Regions from separate parts of the Streptomyces laurentii genome, predicted to be linked through region 1. Evidence: riboswitches for the same ligand, from Rfam matches in the RefSeq annotation. Region 1 holds a riboswitch; the other holds the start of a gene.
The links. Region 1 has a riboswitch for cyclic di-AMP ahead of ABZ693_RS19800 (transglycosylase SLT domain-containing protein). Riboswitches for the same ligand answer to the same signal wherever they lie in the genome.
Positions count from the first base shown of each region.

Region 2: it holds a riboswitch for cyclic di-AMP, as region 1 does, so the genes downstream of both, ABZ693_RS25675 (transglycosylase family protein) here and ABZ693_RS19800 (transglycosylase SLT domain-containing protein) in region 1, are expected to answer to the same signal.

Region 1 is NZ_JBEYHT010000030.1:49,798-57,524, forward strand. It holds gene ABZ693_RS19775 (MFS transporter) at 80-1,399, opposite strand; gene ABZ693_RS19780 (helix-turn-helix domain-containing protein) at 1,396-1,935, opposite strand; gene ABZ693_RS19785 (SMI1/KNR4 family protein) at 2,085-2,609, shown strand; gene ABZ693_RS19790 (TetR family transcriptional regulator) at 2,634-3,311, opposite strand; gene ABZ693_RS19795 (fibronectin type III-like domain-contianing protein) at 3,346-3,705, shown strand; cyclic di-AMP (ydaO/yuaA leader) riboswitch at 4,019-4,181, shown strand; gene ABZ693_RS19800 (transglycosylase SLT domain-containing protein) at 4,186-4,896, shown strand; gene thpR (RNA 2',3'-cyclic phosphodiesterase) at 4,994-5,611, shown strand; gene ABZ693_RS19810 (ABC transporter ATP-binding protein) at 5,786-7,624, shown strand; gene ABZ693_RS19815 (class I SAM-dependent methyltransferase) at 7,690-7,727, opposite strand, start outside.
Region 2 is NZ_JBEYHT010000047.1:47,579-55,305, forward strand. It holds gene eno (phosphopyruvate hydratase) at 74-1,354, opposite strand; gene ABZ693_RS25675 (transglycosylase family protein) at 1,868-2,689, opposite strand; cyclic di-AMP (ydaO/yuaA leader) riboswitch at 2,693-2,867, opposite strand; gene ABZ693_RS25680 (transglycosylase family protein) at 3,137-4,477, opposite strand; gene ABZ693_RS25685 (cytochrome P450 family protein) at 4,606-5,859, opposite strand; gene ABZ693_RS25690 (TetR/AcrR family transcriptional regulator) at 5,994-6,635, opposite strand; gene ABZ693_RS25695 (alpha/beta fold hydrolase) at 6,797-7,603, shown strand; gene ABZ693_RS25700 (globin domain-containing protein) at 7,676-7,727, shown strand, end outside.

The DNA.
Region 1 (7,727 bases):
TGGCACCCTTACCCGCCCGAGACCGTCGGAGAAAGGCCGCACAAACCCTGTCGACCGGCCTTTACTTGACGGATCGATCTCAGGGCGCGGGACTCCGTTCCGGCTCGGCCGCCTTGGCCGTCGTTGCTGTCTTGGTCGACGACGCGGCCGGGGCGACGACCTCCGAGTGCCCCGTCCCGACGGTCAGGGAGCGGACGTCCTTGCTGCACAGCGCCGCGACAGTGGCGAGCGCGATCAGGCAGCCGCCCCCGAGCAGGGTCGTCCGGATGCCGAAGCGTTCGGAGAGGAGTCCCGCCGTCATCTCGCCGAGCGGCAGGGCGAGGATCGAGCCGAGCATGTCGTACGAGTAGACCCGCGCCAGCCGGTCGGCCGGCACGTTCTCCTGGAGCGACAGGTCCCAGGCGACCCCGAACTGCTCCAGGGCGAGGCCGTTGACGAACATCGCCCCCACCAGCAGGGCCAGCGGCGCCGACTCGGCCAGCGCCAGCAGCGGCAGCGCGTCCAGGGCCACCACGGCCACCCCGATCCGCAGAGCGTGCCGGGAGCGCGAACGGCCCACCAGGAAACCGCCGATGAGCGCGCCGCCCATCTGGACCGCCAGCACCAGCCCCCACGCGGTGCGCCCGTACACGCTGTCGGCGAGGGTGGGTCCGAGCACCTGGATGCCGCCCGCCGTCACGGCGTTGACCACGAAGAACTGGAGGACCACGACCCACACCCAGGTCCGCTCGGTGAACTCCTGCCAGCCCTCCCGGAGTTCACGCAGTGGCCGGGCCGGGGTCCGCTCCGCCGGTGTGGCCCGGGGTACCCGTACGCCGTGATAGGCGAGGGCGGCGAGGGCGAACACGACGGCGTTGGCGGCGATGCCCCAGCCGGGGCCGGCGACGGCCGTGACCATGCCGCCGCCGGAGGCTCCGGCGATCATGCCGGCGTTCACGCCCATCCGGCTCAGCGCGTTGGCGGCGCGCAGCTCCCCGGCCGGCACGGTCTGCGGGACCAGCGAGGCGGACGCGGGCATCGACAGCGCGGACACCGCGCCGTTCACCACGCTCAGCGCGACGAGCACGCCGATCGAGGCGGCGTCGGTGAGCAGTGCGAGCGCGGCCGCCGCCTGCACCGTCGCCGCGGCCAGGCTGGAGCCCTGCAGGATCAGGGCGCGCGGCATCCGGTCGGCGAGGATCCCGCCGAAGAGGACGAGGAGGATATTGGCGATCGACCGCGCGCCGACGACGATTCCGACGTCGATCGCGGAGCCGGTCAGGTCGAGCACGGCGAAGGCCAGCGCGATGGGCGCCATGGCGTTGGCGCAGTGCGTCATCGTCCGGCCGGCCACCAGATCGCGGAAGCTCCGGTGCCGCAGCGGTGCCAGCACGGAGGCCTTCTCGGCGGACGCGGTCACTCCGGGGTCCCCTTCCGGTCCATCTCGAACATCATGAGCGTCGCGCTGGCGCGTACGGTGCCCGGCGTGTCGGGCGGCCGCGCCGCGTCGTGCAGCAACACGCCCAGCTCCTTGGCGAGTTCACGCACTCGCTGCCACGCCTCGGGAGGCAGCCACACCTCGGCGTCGGAGAACGCGCCCGGCGCTCCCGGCACCAGTTCGAGGCTGCGGCGCCGCAGTTCCTCGGAGACGGCGGAGGCCAGGACCGCGTAGTCGGCGAGCGATCCGGCGGGCACGGACTCGCCGCTCGCCGGATCGTGGCGGTACCGCTTGGCCCGGCCGCCGCGTACGGACGTCTCCTCGGCCAGCTCCAGCAGGCCGGCGGCCAGCAGATGGCGCATGTGGTAGCTGATGTTCGCCTGCGATTCGCCCAGTTCACGGGCCGCCTCGCTGGCGCTCAGGGAGCGCGCCGTGAGCAGGGACAGCAGGCGCAGGCGCAGCGGATGGGCCAGCGCGCGCATGCCGCTCAGCTCCGCGCGTCGTTCGGTAGCGGACATGGCCAGGAGTATCCGGGCCGGATCCACGCACTGTCAAACACTTCTTTTGAGGTCGGGATCCCGAGGCCCGTGCCGGGCGTGCCGACGGGTGTGACAGGGTGCGCGGAAGCCGGCCGCGGGGCCGGGTGGCGGACAGCGAGGGGTGCGGGATGGCGACGGGACTTCCGGAGATCGTGGAGCTGCTGGGCGAACCCCGGTTCAACTGGTCGGATCCGGCGCCATGGACCGAACTGGAGCGGGAGTTCGGGGTCGGACTCCCCGCCGACTTCCGCGCGATCGTGGACGCCTACGGATCGGTCCTCGTCAACGGGCAGCTGTATCTGATCCATCCGGCCGGCCATCTCCTGCACAGCCTGGGCGACACGATCCGGCGGGACCTCGAACTCTGGCGCGACGAGGACATGGTGGAGTATCTGCCCAGCGCCGTCGGGTCCGCGCCGGGGGAGCTGATGCCGGTGGCGACGGCGACGACGGGCGAGGCGGTCTTCCTCCGCGTCCCCGACGACGCCGCGTCGCCCTGGCGCGTGGTGGTCCAGGAGTTCGACAGCCCGGCGTGGACGCTCTACGAGCTGACGTTCGGCGAATGGCTGCTGGCGTATCTCCGGGGCCGGGACGTGACGTTGTGCGTACGCGATCGCGCGCCCGACGGTCCGTCGTACACGTTCCTGCCCTGACGGCCAGGCGCGCGCCGAGGGCCGTCAGCGGCTCGTGGCCCTCGCCTCCGCCCCGCGCGCGGGAGTGTGCGCGGCGAGGATCGTGGCCGGGTCGAGGGCCGTGTCCGGGTCCACGCCCTCCGGGTCGTACAGCCAGGCGATCATGACGCCGAGGCCGACCGCGACGACCCAGTCGGCGGCCCTCGCCGCGTCGGGCACGCCGAGTTCCGCGAGGTGGGTGGTCAGACCGCGCCGCGCGGTGGCCGGCCGGTCGGTCATGAAGGCGTGGGCGGGGTGCGACGGTACGGTCGCCTCGCAGACCGGCACCGCGTCGGCGGCCGTCCGCCACCGGGGGCGGGTCGTGAGGTGGCGGGCCCACGGCTCGGCGTCGGCCTCGGTGACGAGCGTGGTCAGGACGAGGTCCAGGAGGGCCTGCTTCGTCGGGGCGAGGTGCACGAGCGCCGCCCGCGTGATCCCCGCCTCGTCGGCCACGGCCTGCACGGACGTCTCGTAGGAGCCGTGCAGGGCGTAGAGGTGCGAGGCCGCCGTGACGACGGCGGCCCGTTTCCCGGAGGTCCCCAGGCCCGACGCATCCGACGCGTCCGGTGCGTCCGGTGCGTCCGGTGCGTCCGACGCGTCCGAGGTGGCGCTGTCCGGCGTACGGGCCGGCGAGCCGCCGGGCGCGGCGGGCGCGGTCGCCCCGTCCCCGGCGGCGGACGTCACCGCGAGCGTCTCGTCCTGTTCGAGGTGCGCGGGGATGCCGATCTCGCCGGGGAAGGAGAGGGAGAGGATCTGCGGTCCGTCCCATCCGGCGACGAGCCGGGTCAGCTCCCGCCCGGCGCTCTGGCCGGCCGGGTCCGCCGTCGTCCGCGCGGAGGCGGGCACCGACACCACGATCACGATCGACCTCGCGCCGCGCGCCTTCCAGTACTGGTCGGTGCCGGAGCGGGCGTGGATCACCGAGCCCGGCCGGTACGCCGTACGCCGTACGCCTGGGCACCGGCGTCGACGCGCTCGGCGAGGAGCTGATCGGCGCGCCGGCGCGGCCGGCCGGGGAGTGACCGCACCGCCGCCCGGCCCCGCACATCCCGTCCCACCTGCCGCGCCACCGGCCTGACGGTGGGGCGAAAGGGTGTAAATCGGTCAATGTGCTGTTATTTCCATAATGGGTGGATTGGAAGCTTGGTCTGCCTTGGGGTTATTGCGCCCGGGAGTGATTCAGGTCACGACGAGGGGTGGGTCGGGGACGCTGGTGCGCCGTCAATTCGAGCCTCGCGAATAGCGATTGACGGCATGCCGGTTCCGGGCGGAATGATCCTTTACGGAGTTCCGGAATAGACGATCTTTACGATCTCTTTCCATCTTGTTTTCGGTCTTTGTTTTCGCATACGGTCACGCCTCAGCCAGACGGAACGCCGAGTCCTGCCGCCGTTTGGACATCACCCACCCACCACCCGGCAGGAGCGGGGGACCCAGGTTCTCCGCCGGCTCCGGTGTTCCCGGATCCGGCTTGGGGTGAAGCCGCGCCACGGCGCGGCCGGGCATCTCCTGCCCGAACCCGACAGCTCACCTCGTAGGCGGAGGAGAGGACAACGCCATGCGTGGATCCCGGACGCCCCGACGCGCCCTGTTCACCCCGCTCACCCGCGGAATCGCCCTGGCCGGCGGCATCGCCGTCGCCCTGCCGCTGATCGGTGCCACGGCCGCCGTCGCGGCCACTCCGCAGGCCTCGACGCTCGCGACCAAGACCGTCGCAGTCGAAAAGGCGGCGGTCACGGCCGCTCCCGTCCGGTATTCCGTCGTCGCCGGCGACTCGCTTTCCGCCATTGCCGCGAAGTACGCGGTGCAGGGCGGCTGGCAGAAGGTCTACCAGGACAACAAGGTGGCCATCGGCGCCGACCCGATGCACATCCGCCCGGGCCTGACCCTCAACGTCGCCCCCGCCGTCGCGAAGGCGGCCACGACCGCCGTGAAGACCGTCGCGTACACGAACAACCTCGACGGCTGGATCCGCGAGTCGCTCGACATCATGAGCCGCAACGGGATCCCCGGCACGTACAACGGCATCTACCGCAACGTCATGCGCGAGTCCTCCGGCAACCCGCTGGCCATCAACAACTGGGACATCAACGCCATCAACGGCATCCCGTCCAAGGGCCTGCTCCAGGTGATCGACCCCACCTTCCGCGCCTACCACGTGGCCGGCACCGCCCTGGACTCGTACGACCCGGTCGCCAACATCACCGCGGCCTGCAACTACGCCGCCGACCGCTACGGCTCCATCGACAACGTCTTCGGCGCCTACTGACGGCCCCCGCGCCCCGCACCCGCCGCTCCGGCCCCGGATCCACGTGATCCGGGGCCGGAATGGACCGCGCGGCACGCGACAAGGTACGAAGTCCTCCGTGAACGCACAGCCCCAGGCCGCGACCGTTCGGGTGTTCATCGCCCTGGCGCCGCCCGACGAAGCGAAGGACGAACTGGCGCGGGAGCTCCGGCCCGCCTACGAGGCGTACCCCGCCATGCGGTGGAACCGCATCGAGGACTGGCACATCACCCTGGCCTTCCTCGGTGAGCTGCCGATCGCGGCCGTACCGCTGCTGCAGCCCCCGATCGCCGGGCTGGCCGCCACCCGCGGCGCCCTGGAACTGACGCTGCGCGGCGGCGGCCACTTCGACGAGCGGGTGCTGTGGACCGGCGTCGACGGCGACCTCGACGGACTGCACCTCCTCGCCGAGGACGTACGCGCCGCCGTACGCGCGTGCGGCATCCCCTTCGAAGGCCGTCCGCTGCGCCCGCATCTCACCCTGGCCCGGGCCCGCCGCGGCGACACGGGCTCCGTCGTGGAGGCCGCGGCCGGCCTGGCCGGCTTCACCGGCCGGAGCTGGCGGACCGGGCGACTGCATCTCGTCGGCAGCAACACGGGCCGCGGCCCGGGACCGATCCACTACCGCGACATAGCGGCCTGGCCCTTCGCCGGCACGGAGATCACGGACCACGCCCCGCACCCGGACGCCGGGTGACCCCGGCCGGGTAGCCCCGCGCCCCCGCATCCCCTCCCTCCCCGCCCGTCACCCCTGATCACCGGCCGGATCGCGTCGTCCGCGCCCGCCCGGTGGAAAAACGCGTGGACCCGCGCGCCGTCGGGGCGGAAGACTGCGGACCCTGTCCTGTCGGTCCGACAAAACAGGGTTGGGATGGGATTGTCTGAATCACCGCGAGTGACCCCCGGCAAAGGCGCGGTCCTGCTCGCCCTTCGTCACTACGGACGGGAGCTGGCCCGGCTGCGCCGGCTGACCGTACCCGCGATGCTGCTCCCGGCGCTGGGCAACATCGGCATCGCCTACCTCGCGCCGCTGATCGTCGCCAAGGTCGTCGGGCGGATCGCCGGCGACGGCGGCGCGGACTCCGGCGTCGGCGCCCTGCTGCCGTACGTCCTCGGGTTCGCCGGGGTGCTGCTGCTCTCCGAGGCGCTGTGGCGCGTCGGACTGCACTGCCTCAACCGGCTCGACGCCCTCGGCATCGAACACCTCTACATCGTCGGCATGGACGAACTCTTCGCCAAGGACGCCACGTTCTTCCACGACAACTTCGCCGGCTCGCTGACCAAACGCGTCCTCAGCTTCGCCTCCCGCTTCGAACAGTTCGTCGACACCCTCACCTTCAGCATCATGGGCAGCTTCGTGCCGCTCGTGTTCGCGTCCGTGGTCCTGTGGATGTACGAACCGCTGCTCGTCGTCGGCCTGTTGGCGATGATCCTGCTCACCGGGTTCGGCGTCGCCCCGCTGGTCCGCCGCCGCCAGGCCCTGGTCGACCGGCGCGAGGCGGCCATCGCCCATGTCGCGGGTCATGTCGCCGACAGCCTGACGAACATGGACACGGTCCGCGCCTTCGCCGCCGAGAAGCGGGAGGCGGCCGAACACCGCAGCCGCGTCGCGGAGTCGAGGCGGGTCACCCTGATGGCCTGGGACTACGGCAACCTGCGCATCGACACCCTGGTCGCGCCGATGTCCGTGCTCACCAACGTCCTCGGCCTGGTCCTGGCGATCTCCCTCGGCGCGGGCGCCCACGGCGTCGAGGCCGTCGTCGTCGCCTTCACCTACTACGGCAACGCCACCCGGATCATGTTCGAGTTCAACCAGATCTACCGGCGCCTCGAAAGCTCGATGACGGAGGCCGCCCAGTTCACCGAACTGCTCCTGACCCCGCCGACCGTGTGCGACCCGGAGTCGCCCGAACCGCTGCGCTCCCGGTCCGGCGACGTGCGGTTCGAGAAGGTGGGCTTCGCCCACGGCGGCGGCGAGCCGCTCTTCGAGGGCCTCGAACTGGACGTGCCGAACGGGACGAAGATCGGGCTCGTCGGCCGGTCGGGCGGCGGCAAGACCACCCTCACCCGGCTGCTGCTGCGGATGACGGACGTCGACACCGGCCGCATCCTCGTCGCGGGCCAGGACATCAGCCGTATGACCCAGGCCGACCTGCGCGGGATGATCGCGTACGTGCCGCAGGAACCGGCCATGTTCCACCGCACCCTGCGGGAGAACATCGCCTTCGCCCGGCCGGACGCCACCGAGGCCGAGATCGGACGGGCGGCGGAGGCGGCGCACGTCACCGAGTTCGCGGACACCCTCCCCGACGGCTTCGAGACCATGGTGGGGGAGCGCGGGGTGAAGCTCTCCGGCGGCCAGCGCCAGCGGGTCGCGCTCGCCCGGGCGATCCTGCGCGACGCGCCCATCCTGCTGCTCGACGAGGCGACCAGCGCGCTGGACTCGGAGAGCGAGATCCTGGTGCAGGACGCGCTGTGGCGGCTGATGGAGGGCCGGACGGCGCTCGTGGTGGCGCACCGGCTGAGCACGGTCGCCGGGATGGACCGGCTGCTCGTCCTCGACCGCGGCCGGATCGTCGAACAGGGCACGCACCAGGAGCTGTTGACGGCGGACGGCTCCTACGCGCGGCTGTGGCGGCACCAGTCGGGCGGCTTCATCGACAGTGCCCGCGCGGACGACGGCGCCCCGGCGGGGGCCGACGTGCGCTGAGCACGCCGGCCCCGGGCCGGTCCGCGCCCGGGGCCGGTCCGCCCACCGGGGGTGTTCCGATACCGCTACGCCGTGCCCCGGCGCGCGTAACAGAAAACGTGCT
Region 2 (7,727 bases), on a different contig from region 1:
AGGCGGCGAGCCGAAGATCGGCCCTGACGGGGGTTCGGCCCGCCGGGGCGAGGTCATCGGCCCGCCCGGGGCATCAGCCCTTGAAGCGCGGGAAGGCGCTGCGGCCGGCGTAGACCGCGGCGTCGTCGAGGATCTCCTCGATGCGCAGGAGCTGGTTGTACTTGGCGACGCGCTCGGAGCGGGCCGGGGCGCCGGTCTTGATCTGGCCGCAGTTGGTGGCGACGGCCAGGTCGGCGATGGTGACGTCCTCGGTCTCGCCGGAGCGGTGCGACATCATGCACTTGAAGCCGTTGCGCTGGGCCATCTCGACGGCGTCCAGGGTCTCGGTCAGCGAACCGATCTGGTTGACCTTCACCAGGAGGGCGTTGGCGGAGCCCTCCTCGATGCCGCGGGCCAGGCGCTCCGGGTTGGTGACGAACAGGTCGTCGCCGACGAGCTGGACCTTGGCGCCGAGCTTGTCGGTGATGACCTTCCAGCCGGCCCAGTCGTCCTCGAACAGCGGGTCCTCGATGGAGACCAGCGGGTAGGCCGCGACCAGCTCCTCGTAGTACTCGGTCATCTCGGCGGCCGAGCGGGACTTGCCCTCGAACTCGTACACGCCGTCCTTGTAGAACTCGGACGCCGCGACGTCGAGCGCGAGCGCGACGTCCTTGCCGGGCACGTAGCCGGCCTGCTTGATGGCCTCGAGGATGAGGTCGAGGGCCTCGCGGTTGGAGCCCAGGTTCGGGGCGAAGCCGCCCTCGTCGCCGAGGCCGGTCGACAGACCCTTGTCCTTCAGGACCTTCTTGAGGGTGTGGTAGACCTCGGTGCCCCAGCGCAGGGCCTCGGAGAAGGACTCCGCGCCGATCGGCGCGATCATGAACTCCTGGATGTCCACGTTGGAGTCGGCGTGCGAGCCGCCGTTCAGGATGTTCATCATCGGAACGGGCAGCAGGTGCGCGTTCGGGCCGCCGAGGTAGCGGAAGAGCGGGAGGTCCGACGCCTCGGAGGCGGCGTGCGCGACGGCGAGCGAGACGCCGAGGATGGCGTTGGCGCCGAGCGACGACTTGTCCGGGGTGGCGTCCAGGTCGAACATGGCCTGGTCGATCAGGCGCTGCTCGGTGGCGTCGTAGCCGACGAGCTCCGGGCCGATCTGCTCGATGACCGCGAGGACGGCCTTCTCGACACCCTTGCCCTGGTAGCGGTTGGGGTCACCGTCGCGAAGCTCGAGAGCCTCGAACGCACCGGTGGAGGCGCCCGACGGAACGGCAGCACGGCCGGTGCTGCCGTCGTCGAGGCCGACCTCGACCTCGACGGTGGGGTTGCCTCGGGAGTCCAGGATTTCCCGGGCTACGACGACGTCGATGGACGGCACGAGCATCTCCTTCTGGGATGTGACGCTGGGTGTGACGCATGCGGCAAGGTCTCGTTCGCCTTGCGACAAGAGCCTAACCGGCGCGGCGGCCGGGGCCACCGGGCGCCCGCCCGCTAAGACGAAAAAGGACCCGGGGGCATGCACATGGGGAGGAATCCCCTGGGTTACCGATCGGTACGGAAGGGCCGAAACCGGCCCGGAGCGCACGCTCCGGGCCGGTTTCGGGGGGGGGACCGCCGGATCACCGGGTCCTGGGGTCCCGAAGTCACGGGGTCACGGAGTCACGGGGTCACGGGGTCACCACGGGGGACAGTCGCCGAACCCGCGCGAGGTGGCCGCTCGTGTGAGGTGGGGCTCACGCGAGAGGACGGCCCACAGGCTCATCGACTCACAGACGCTCGGACTCAAGCACTCAAGGGCTCAAGGACCCGACGGCCCGACGGCTCGCCGACTTCACCGGCTCACCGGCTCACCGCGTCACCGGACCGCCGGCTCACCGCGCCAGGGGACGGCTCACTTCAGGTGGAGCTGCTGGCCCGGGTAGATCAGATCGGCGTCCGTGACGACGTCCTTGTTCAGCTTGAACAGCTTCTGCCAGCCGCCCTTGACGCCGTGCGCCTGGGCGATCTTGCTGAGGGTGTCGCCGGAGACGACCTTGTACTCGCCGTCGCCCTTCTTGACCGTCTTGCCGGTCGGGGTGGTGACGGTCTTCTTGGCCGTCGCCTTCGGGGCGGCCTTCGGAGCGGCCTGCTGGGTGCTCTGCGGGGCCTGGCGCTGGGTGCCGCGGGTGGTCGGCTGCTCGGTGGAGCGCTTCGGCGTCATCGAGCCGGTGGCACTGCCGGAGCCGGTGCTCTTGCTCGCCGAGGACGACGAGGAAGAGGAAGAGGAGGAGGACGACGCCGAGGAGGAGGACGACGCCGAGGAGGAGGAAGAGGAGGAGGACGAGGAGGAGCCGGTGTACGCGGCGCCGGAGAGGCCCACGCCGCAGCTCGGCCACGCGCCCTTGCCCTGGCTCGCCAGGACCTTCTCGGCGACGGCTATCTGCTGGGACTTCGAGGCCAGGTCGGCGCGCGAGGCGTAGGCGGTGCCGCCGTACGCCGCCCAGGTGGACGGGGAGAACTGGAGGCCGCCGTAGTAACCGTTGCCGGTGTTGATGGACCAGTTGCCGCCGGACTCGCACTGCGCGACGCGGTCCCACTCGGAGGCGGTGGCGGCGGAAGCGGTGCCCGCGGCCATCAGCGGGGCGGCCACGGCGACGCCGGCGACGCTCGTCAGCGTGATGACACGGGTGGCCTTGGAGGGACGACGGTGTTTGCCCTTGCCGGAAAGCAGCATGGAGATTCTCCTCACCGACGCCTACGAGGTGAGCTGTCGGGTTCGGACCTGTGAGTTGTCCGGCCGCGTGTCCTTGCACGCGGCTTCACCCCAAGCCGGTCGTTCGGCCGTCTGTCTCAACGGCCGGGACCGGCACGTACCTTGGGTCCCCCGCTCCTGCCTTCGGCGCTTGTCGCGACGACTGTTCCCATCGGCCGGCGGCAGGATTCGGCGTACCGCCCGACGGGGCCCGCTGTGGCGAGCGGTCACGACCGTAGACACAGACCCGGGAGAAGATCAAAGCCCATCAACCCGGAAAAATCGCCCCTACTTGCACTCCGTCAGGGGGTGTTTATGCAGGTGAGGGGCGATTCGATCACGCGTCCCGGTCGTCACACGCCCATTCGGCAAGAGAGATCCATGTCTCACTGCGCCATAACGGACATTCAGGTCGCGACCGACCGCTGACTACTTGTCGGACAAGGCGTCCCGGTCACCCAGGCTGAGGCTCTGACCAGGAACGATGAGGTCGGGGTCGGAGCCGAGGGCCTTCTTGTTGGCGTCATAGAGCGCGGACCAGCCACCGGAGAGGCCGGTGCGGCGCGCGATATCCGCCAGACTGTCCCCCGACCTAACGATGTATTCGTCCGCCTTGTCCGCTGTGACCGAATTTCCGGCCGCGACCTTGCCGTCGGCGGGGCGAGTCTCCCCCTTGCCCGCGGCGTCGGCCGGAGTCCCGGCGTGACGCCCGGATTCGTGCGCGATGTCCGAGTTGCCCGTCTCTTCTGGCGCGGCGTCACCCCGGTGCTTGCCCTTGGCATTGCCCTGGCCCTGCTTCCGGCTCTCCTCCTGACCCCGGTCCTGGCCGGTGCCGGGGGCGGTCGACCCGGGCGTGGACGGCGTCGTGGAGACGTCGGGGGTCGCCGGGACCGCGGGGGTCACGGGCGTGCTCGGGACGGCCGGCGTGCCGGGCAGGAGGACGCCGGGGATGGCGAGGAGGCCGGTCGGCGCCGGGGCGATGGAGATGCTCGGCACGGCCGGGCTCGTCGGGGTGGCGGGCGCCGCCGGGGTGGTCGGGGTGACGGAGGCGTCGGGCGCGGCCGGGCCGGTCGTCGCGCCCGGGTTCGGGTCCGCGGACCAGCCGGGCGCGGTCGGACCGTACCCCTGCCCGTCGCCGCCCTGACCGTTGCCGTTCTGGCCGTTGCCGTTCTGCTCGTACCCGGGCTGCCCCAGGCCGGTGCCGAACCGGCCCCGGTCGCCCTGGTCCCCGTCGGACTGCCCGCGGTCTTCCTGGCCGTTGCCGTTCTGTCCGCGGTCGCTCTTCTTGTCGCCGCGGGCCTCGGTCGGCAGGCCGTCGGTACGGCTCGACTCGACGACGGGCCGGTGCGACGCCGAGGGGCGTGCGCCGGAGCCCGGGTCGACGGCGGGTGCCTTGCCGTCGTGCGTGAGGCCGGCGATCGGGGCGCAGGTGTCCCACTGGGTGTCACCGGCGGCGAACGCCTTCTCGGCGACGGAGATCTGCTGGGCCCGGCTGGCCAGGTCGGCGCTGGGCGCGTAGGCGAGGCCGCCGTGCCGTTCCCAGCCGTCCTGGGTGAACTGCAGGCCGCCGTAGAGACCGTTGCCGAAGTTGGCGCTCCACGCGCCGCCCGACTCGCACTCGGCGACCCGGTCCCAGGTCTGGGCGTCGGCGGCGGAGGCGGAGCCCGTGGCGAGCAGGGGCAGCGCCAGGGCCGATCCGGTCACTCCCGCGGCGACGACGATGGCGGGGGCCTGACGGGGGCGACGGTGACGTCCGTTCCCGGAGCGCATGCGGAGGGCCTTTCGCGTGACGACGTGGACTTACGGGTGAGACTTGCGGGTGAACGTAGCCGCATTCGAACGGGCGTCACAAGTCGATGCACCCCGGATCACGTGAACATCACATTTCTGACGCAGCGTCAGTTGCCGTGGACCCGAGGGGCGGGAGTGAACTCCACCGGCAGGGTCCGCAGGCCACGCATGATGAGCCCGCCGCGCCATCGCAGTTCGGCCGGATCGGCGCCGAGCCGGAGGTCCGGCAGCCGGGTCAGGAGCGTCGCGAGCGCCGCCTGCCCCTCCAGGCGGGCCAGCGGCGCGCCCAGGCAGTAGTGGATGCCGTGCCCGTACCCCAGGTGCTGGTTGTCGCGCCGGGCGAGGTCCAGGGTGTCCGGCCGGTCGAAGCGGGCGGGGTCGCGGTCGGCGGCCGCCAGGACGACGAGGACCGGGTCGCCGGCCGGGATCTCCTGCCCGCCGATGGTCAGCGGCCGGGTGGCGAACCGCCAGGTCGCCATCTCCACCGGCCCGTCGTACCGCAGCAGCTCCTCGATCCCGGTCTCCAGCAGGCCCCGCTCCCCCGCGGCGAGCGCGTCCTGGAGCCGGGTGCGCTGCCCGGGCTCACGCAGCAGCGCGTAGACGCCGTTGCCGATGAGGTTGACGGTGGTCTCGAAGCCGGCGAAGAGAAGGATGAAGGCCATGGCGGCGGCCTCGTTCTCGGTGAGGTGCTCGCCGTGGTCCGAGGCCCGGATGAGCCCGGAGATCAGATCGTCGCCCGGCTCTCCCCTCTTCTTGTGGATGAGCTCGGCGAGGTAGCCGCGCATCTTCTTCACGGAGCGGGCGACCCCGCCGCGCGGGCCGCCGCCGTGCCGGATCATCATCCCGGCCCAGTCGCGGAAGTCGTCCTGGTCCTCGCGCGGGACGCCGAGCAGGTCGCAGATCGCGTAGATCGGCAGCGGGAACGCGAACTCGTGGATGAGGTCCGCGCTGCCCCGCTCCGCGAAGCCGTCGATGAGCCGGTCGGTGAGTTCCTGGACGCGCGGGGCGAACTCGGCGACGCGGCGCGGGGTGAACGCCTTGGAGACGAGGCGGCGCAGCCGGGTGTGGTCCGGCGGGTCGATGTTGAGCAGATGCGTCATCAGCTCGGCCTTGCGCTCGCCCGGGATGCCGGTCTTTCCCTTGGCGTGCGCGGGCTCGTCGTGGTGCGCCGGGTTCTTCGACAGCCGCTGGTCGGCGAGCGCCTGACGGGCGTCCGCGTACCGCGTCACGAGCCATGCCTCCACCCCGCTGGGCAGCGTCGCCCGGTGTACGGGCGCGTGCTCGCGCAGCCAGGCGTACGCCGGGTACGGATCGGTGGCGAACTCCCAGGTGAACAGCTCGGGGGCGGGGGGTGTGCTCATGTTCCGACCGTACAAGGCACCCAGCCGGGCACCACCGGGGCCCGTCGGTGACCCGGGGGACGGACCTGGCCGGCGGACCGGGTCAGCGGGCCTGGCCGGCGGGCCCGGTCAGCGGACCCGGTCAGCGGACCCGGTCAGCGGTAGGCGGCGAGGAAGACCCGCACCCCTTCCTTCGCGTACCGGTCCAGATCGGCGTCGGTGTGCTGGGCGGAGCCGTGGAACATGGCCGCGTTGACCGGGATCCAGAGCAGCAGCCCGGCGAAGTGGTGCGCGGCGAGCGTGGGGTCCGGGACGGTGAGCCGCCCCTCGGCGGCGAGCCGCCGGAAGCTCTCGGCGAGGCCGTCGAGCACCCGCTCGAAGCCGCGCTCGTACCAGCTCGCGCCCAGCTCGGGGAACTGGTCGGCGTTGGCGATGATCAGGCGGCGCAGCTGGAGGACGCGGTCCTGGGTGAGGGTGCCGACGAAGCTCTGGGCGAGCCGGGTCAGGCTCTCCTCCAGGCCGTCCTCGCCGCCGGTTCCGTCGGTGCCCCCCGGAGCGGCACCGGTGTGGAACTCGGCCGCCGCGCCGATCATCGCGTCGACGCCGTCGGCGGTCGCCAGGACGATCTCGGCGAACAGCGTGTCCTTGTCGGCGAAGTGCTTGTAGACGGTCTGCTTGGAGACCGCGGCCAGTTTCGCGATGTCGTCCATGCTCGTCCCCGCGTATCCCTTGGACAGGAATACCGAGGTCGCCGCCTCCAGGATCGACTGGTGCTTGAGTGCCGAGCGGCTGTCCATGTCCGTCCCCTTCTCTCTCTGCTCTCCGTCCCCGTCGGAAGTGCTCACCCGAAAGAGTACTGGACTGACCAGTACTCAGGTGAGTACTGTACGGTCCAGTACCTGATCGTGATCGAGATCGAGTTTCGAACGAACTCTGGGGAAGGGGCTCTCCCATGACCGTGCACAAGGTCGTTTCCGCCGACGGCACCGCGATCGCCTACGAGACCCGCGGCGCCGGCCCGGCCGTCGTGCTGGTCGGCGGGGCCCTGATGACCGGCGCCGAGTCCGCCGAGCTGGCCGGGCTGCTCGCCGAGCGCTTCACCGTGATCACATACGACCGCCGGGGCCGCGGCGACAGCGGCGACACCGCGCCGTACGAGCCGGCGCGGGAGTCCGAGGACCTGGAGGCGCTGATCCAGGGCCCGGCCGGCGGCTCCGCCGCGCTCTTCGGCATGTCGTCCGGTGCCGTCCTCGCCCTGGAGGCCACGGCCCGGATCGGCGGCGCCGTGACCCGACTCGCGCTGTACGAGCCGCCGTTCGTCACCGACGGCAGCCGCCCGCCGCTGCCCGCGGACTACGTGGCGCACCTGACGGAGCTGATCGGCCGCGAGGCCTACGGGGACGCGGTGGAGTACTTCATGACGGCGGCGGTCGGCGTGCCCGCCGAGTTCGTCGCGGGCATGCGCCAGGCCCCGTTCTGGGCGAGCATGGAGGCCGTCGCGCACACCATCTCCTACGACGGCCGGGTCATGGGCGACACCATGTCCGGGCACCCGCTGCCGGTCGACCGCTGGGCGTCGGTGACCGTGCCGGTGCTCGTCGGCAGCGGCGACCAGGGCGCGCCGCACATCCTGACCGGCGCGCGCGAACTGGCCGAGGCGGGCGACAACTTCACCCTGCGCGTGTTCCCCGGTGAGGAGCACGCGATAGCGCCGCAGGTCCTGGCCCCCGTGCTCGCCGACTTCTTCGGGGCCCCGGCGGTGTGACGTTCCGCGTCACACTCCCCAGGCGCGGGGTGGGGCACTCGGCCGGCCGGCGAGGTGCTTAGATCTCTTCAAGTGGATGCCCAGCTACTCAAAAGCACGTTCGCGGTCGTCGAGAGACGGGCGG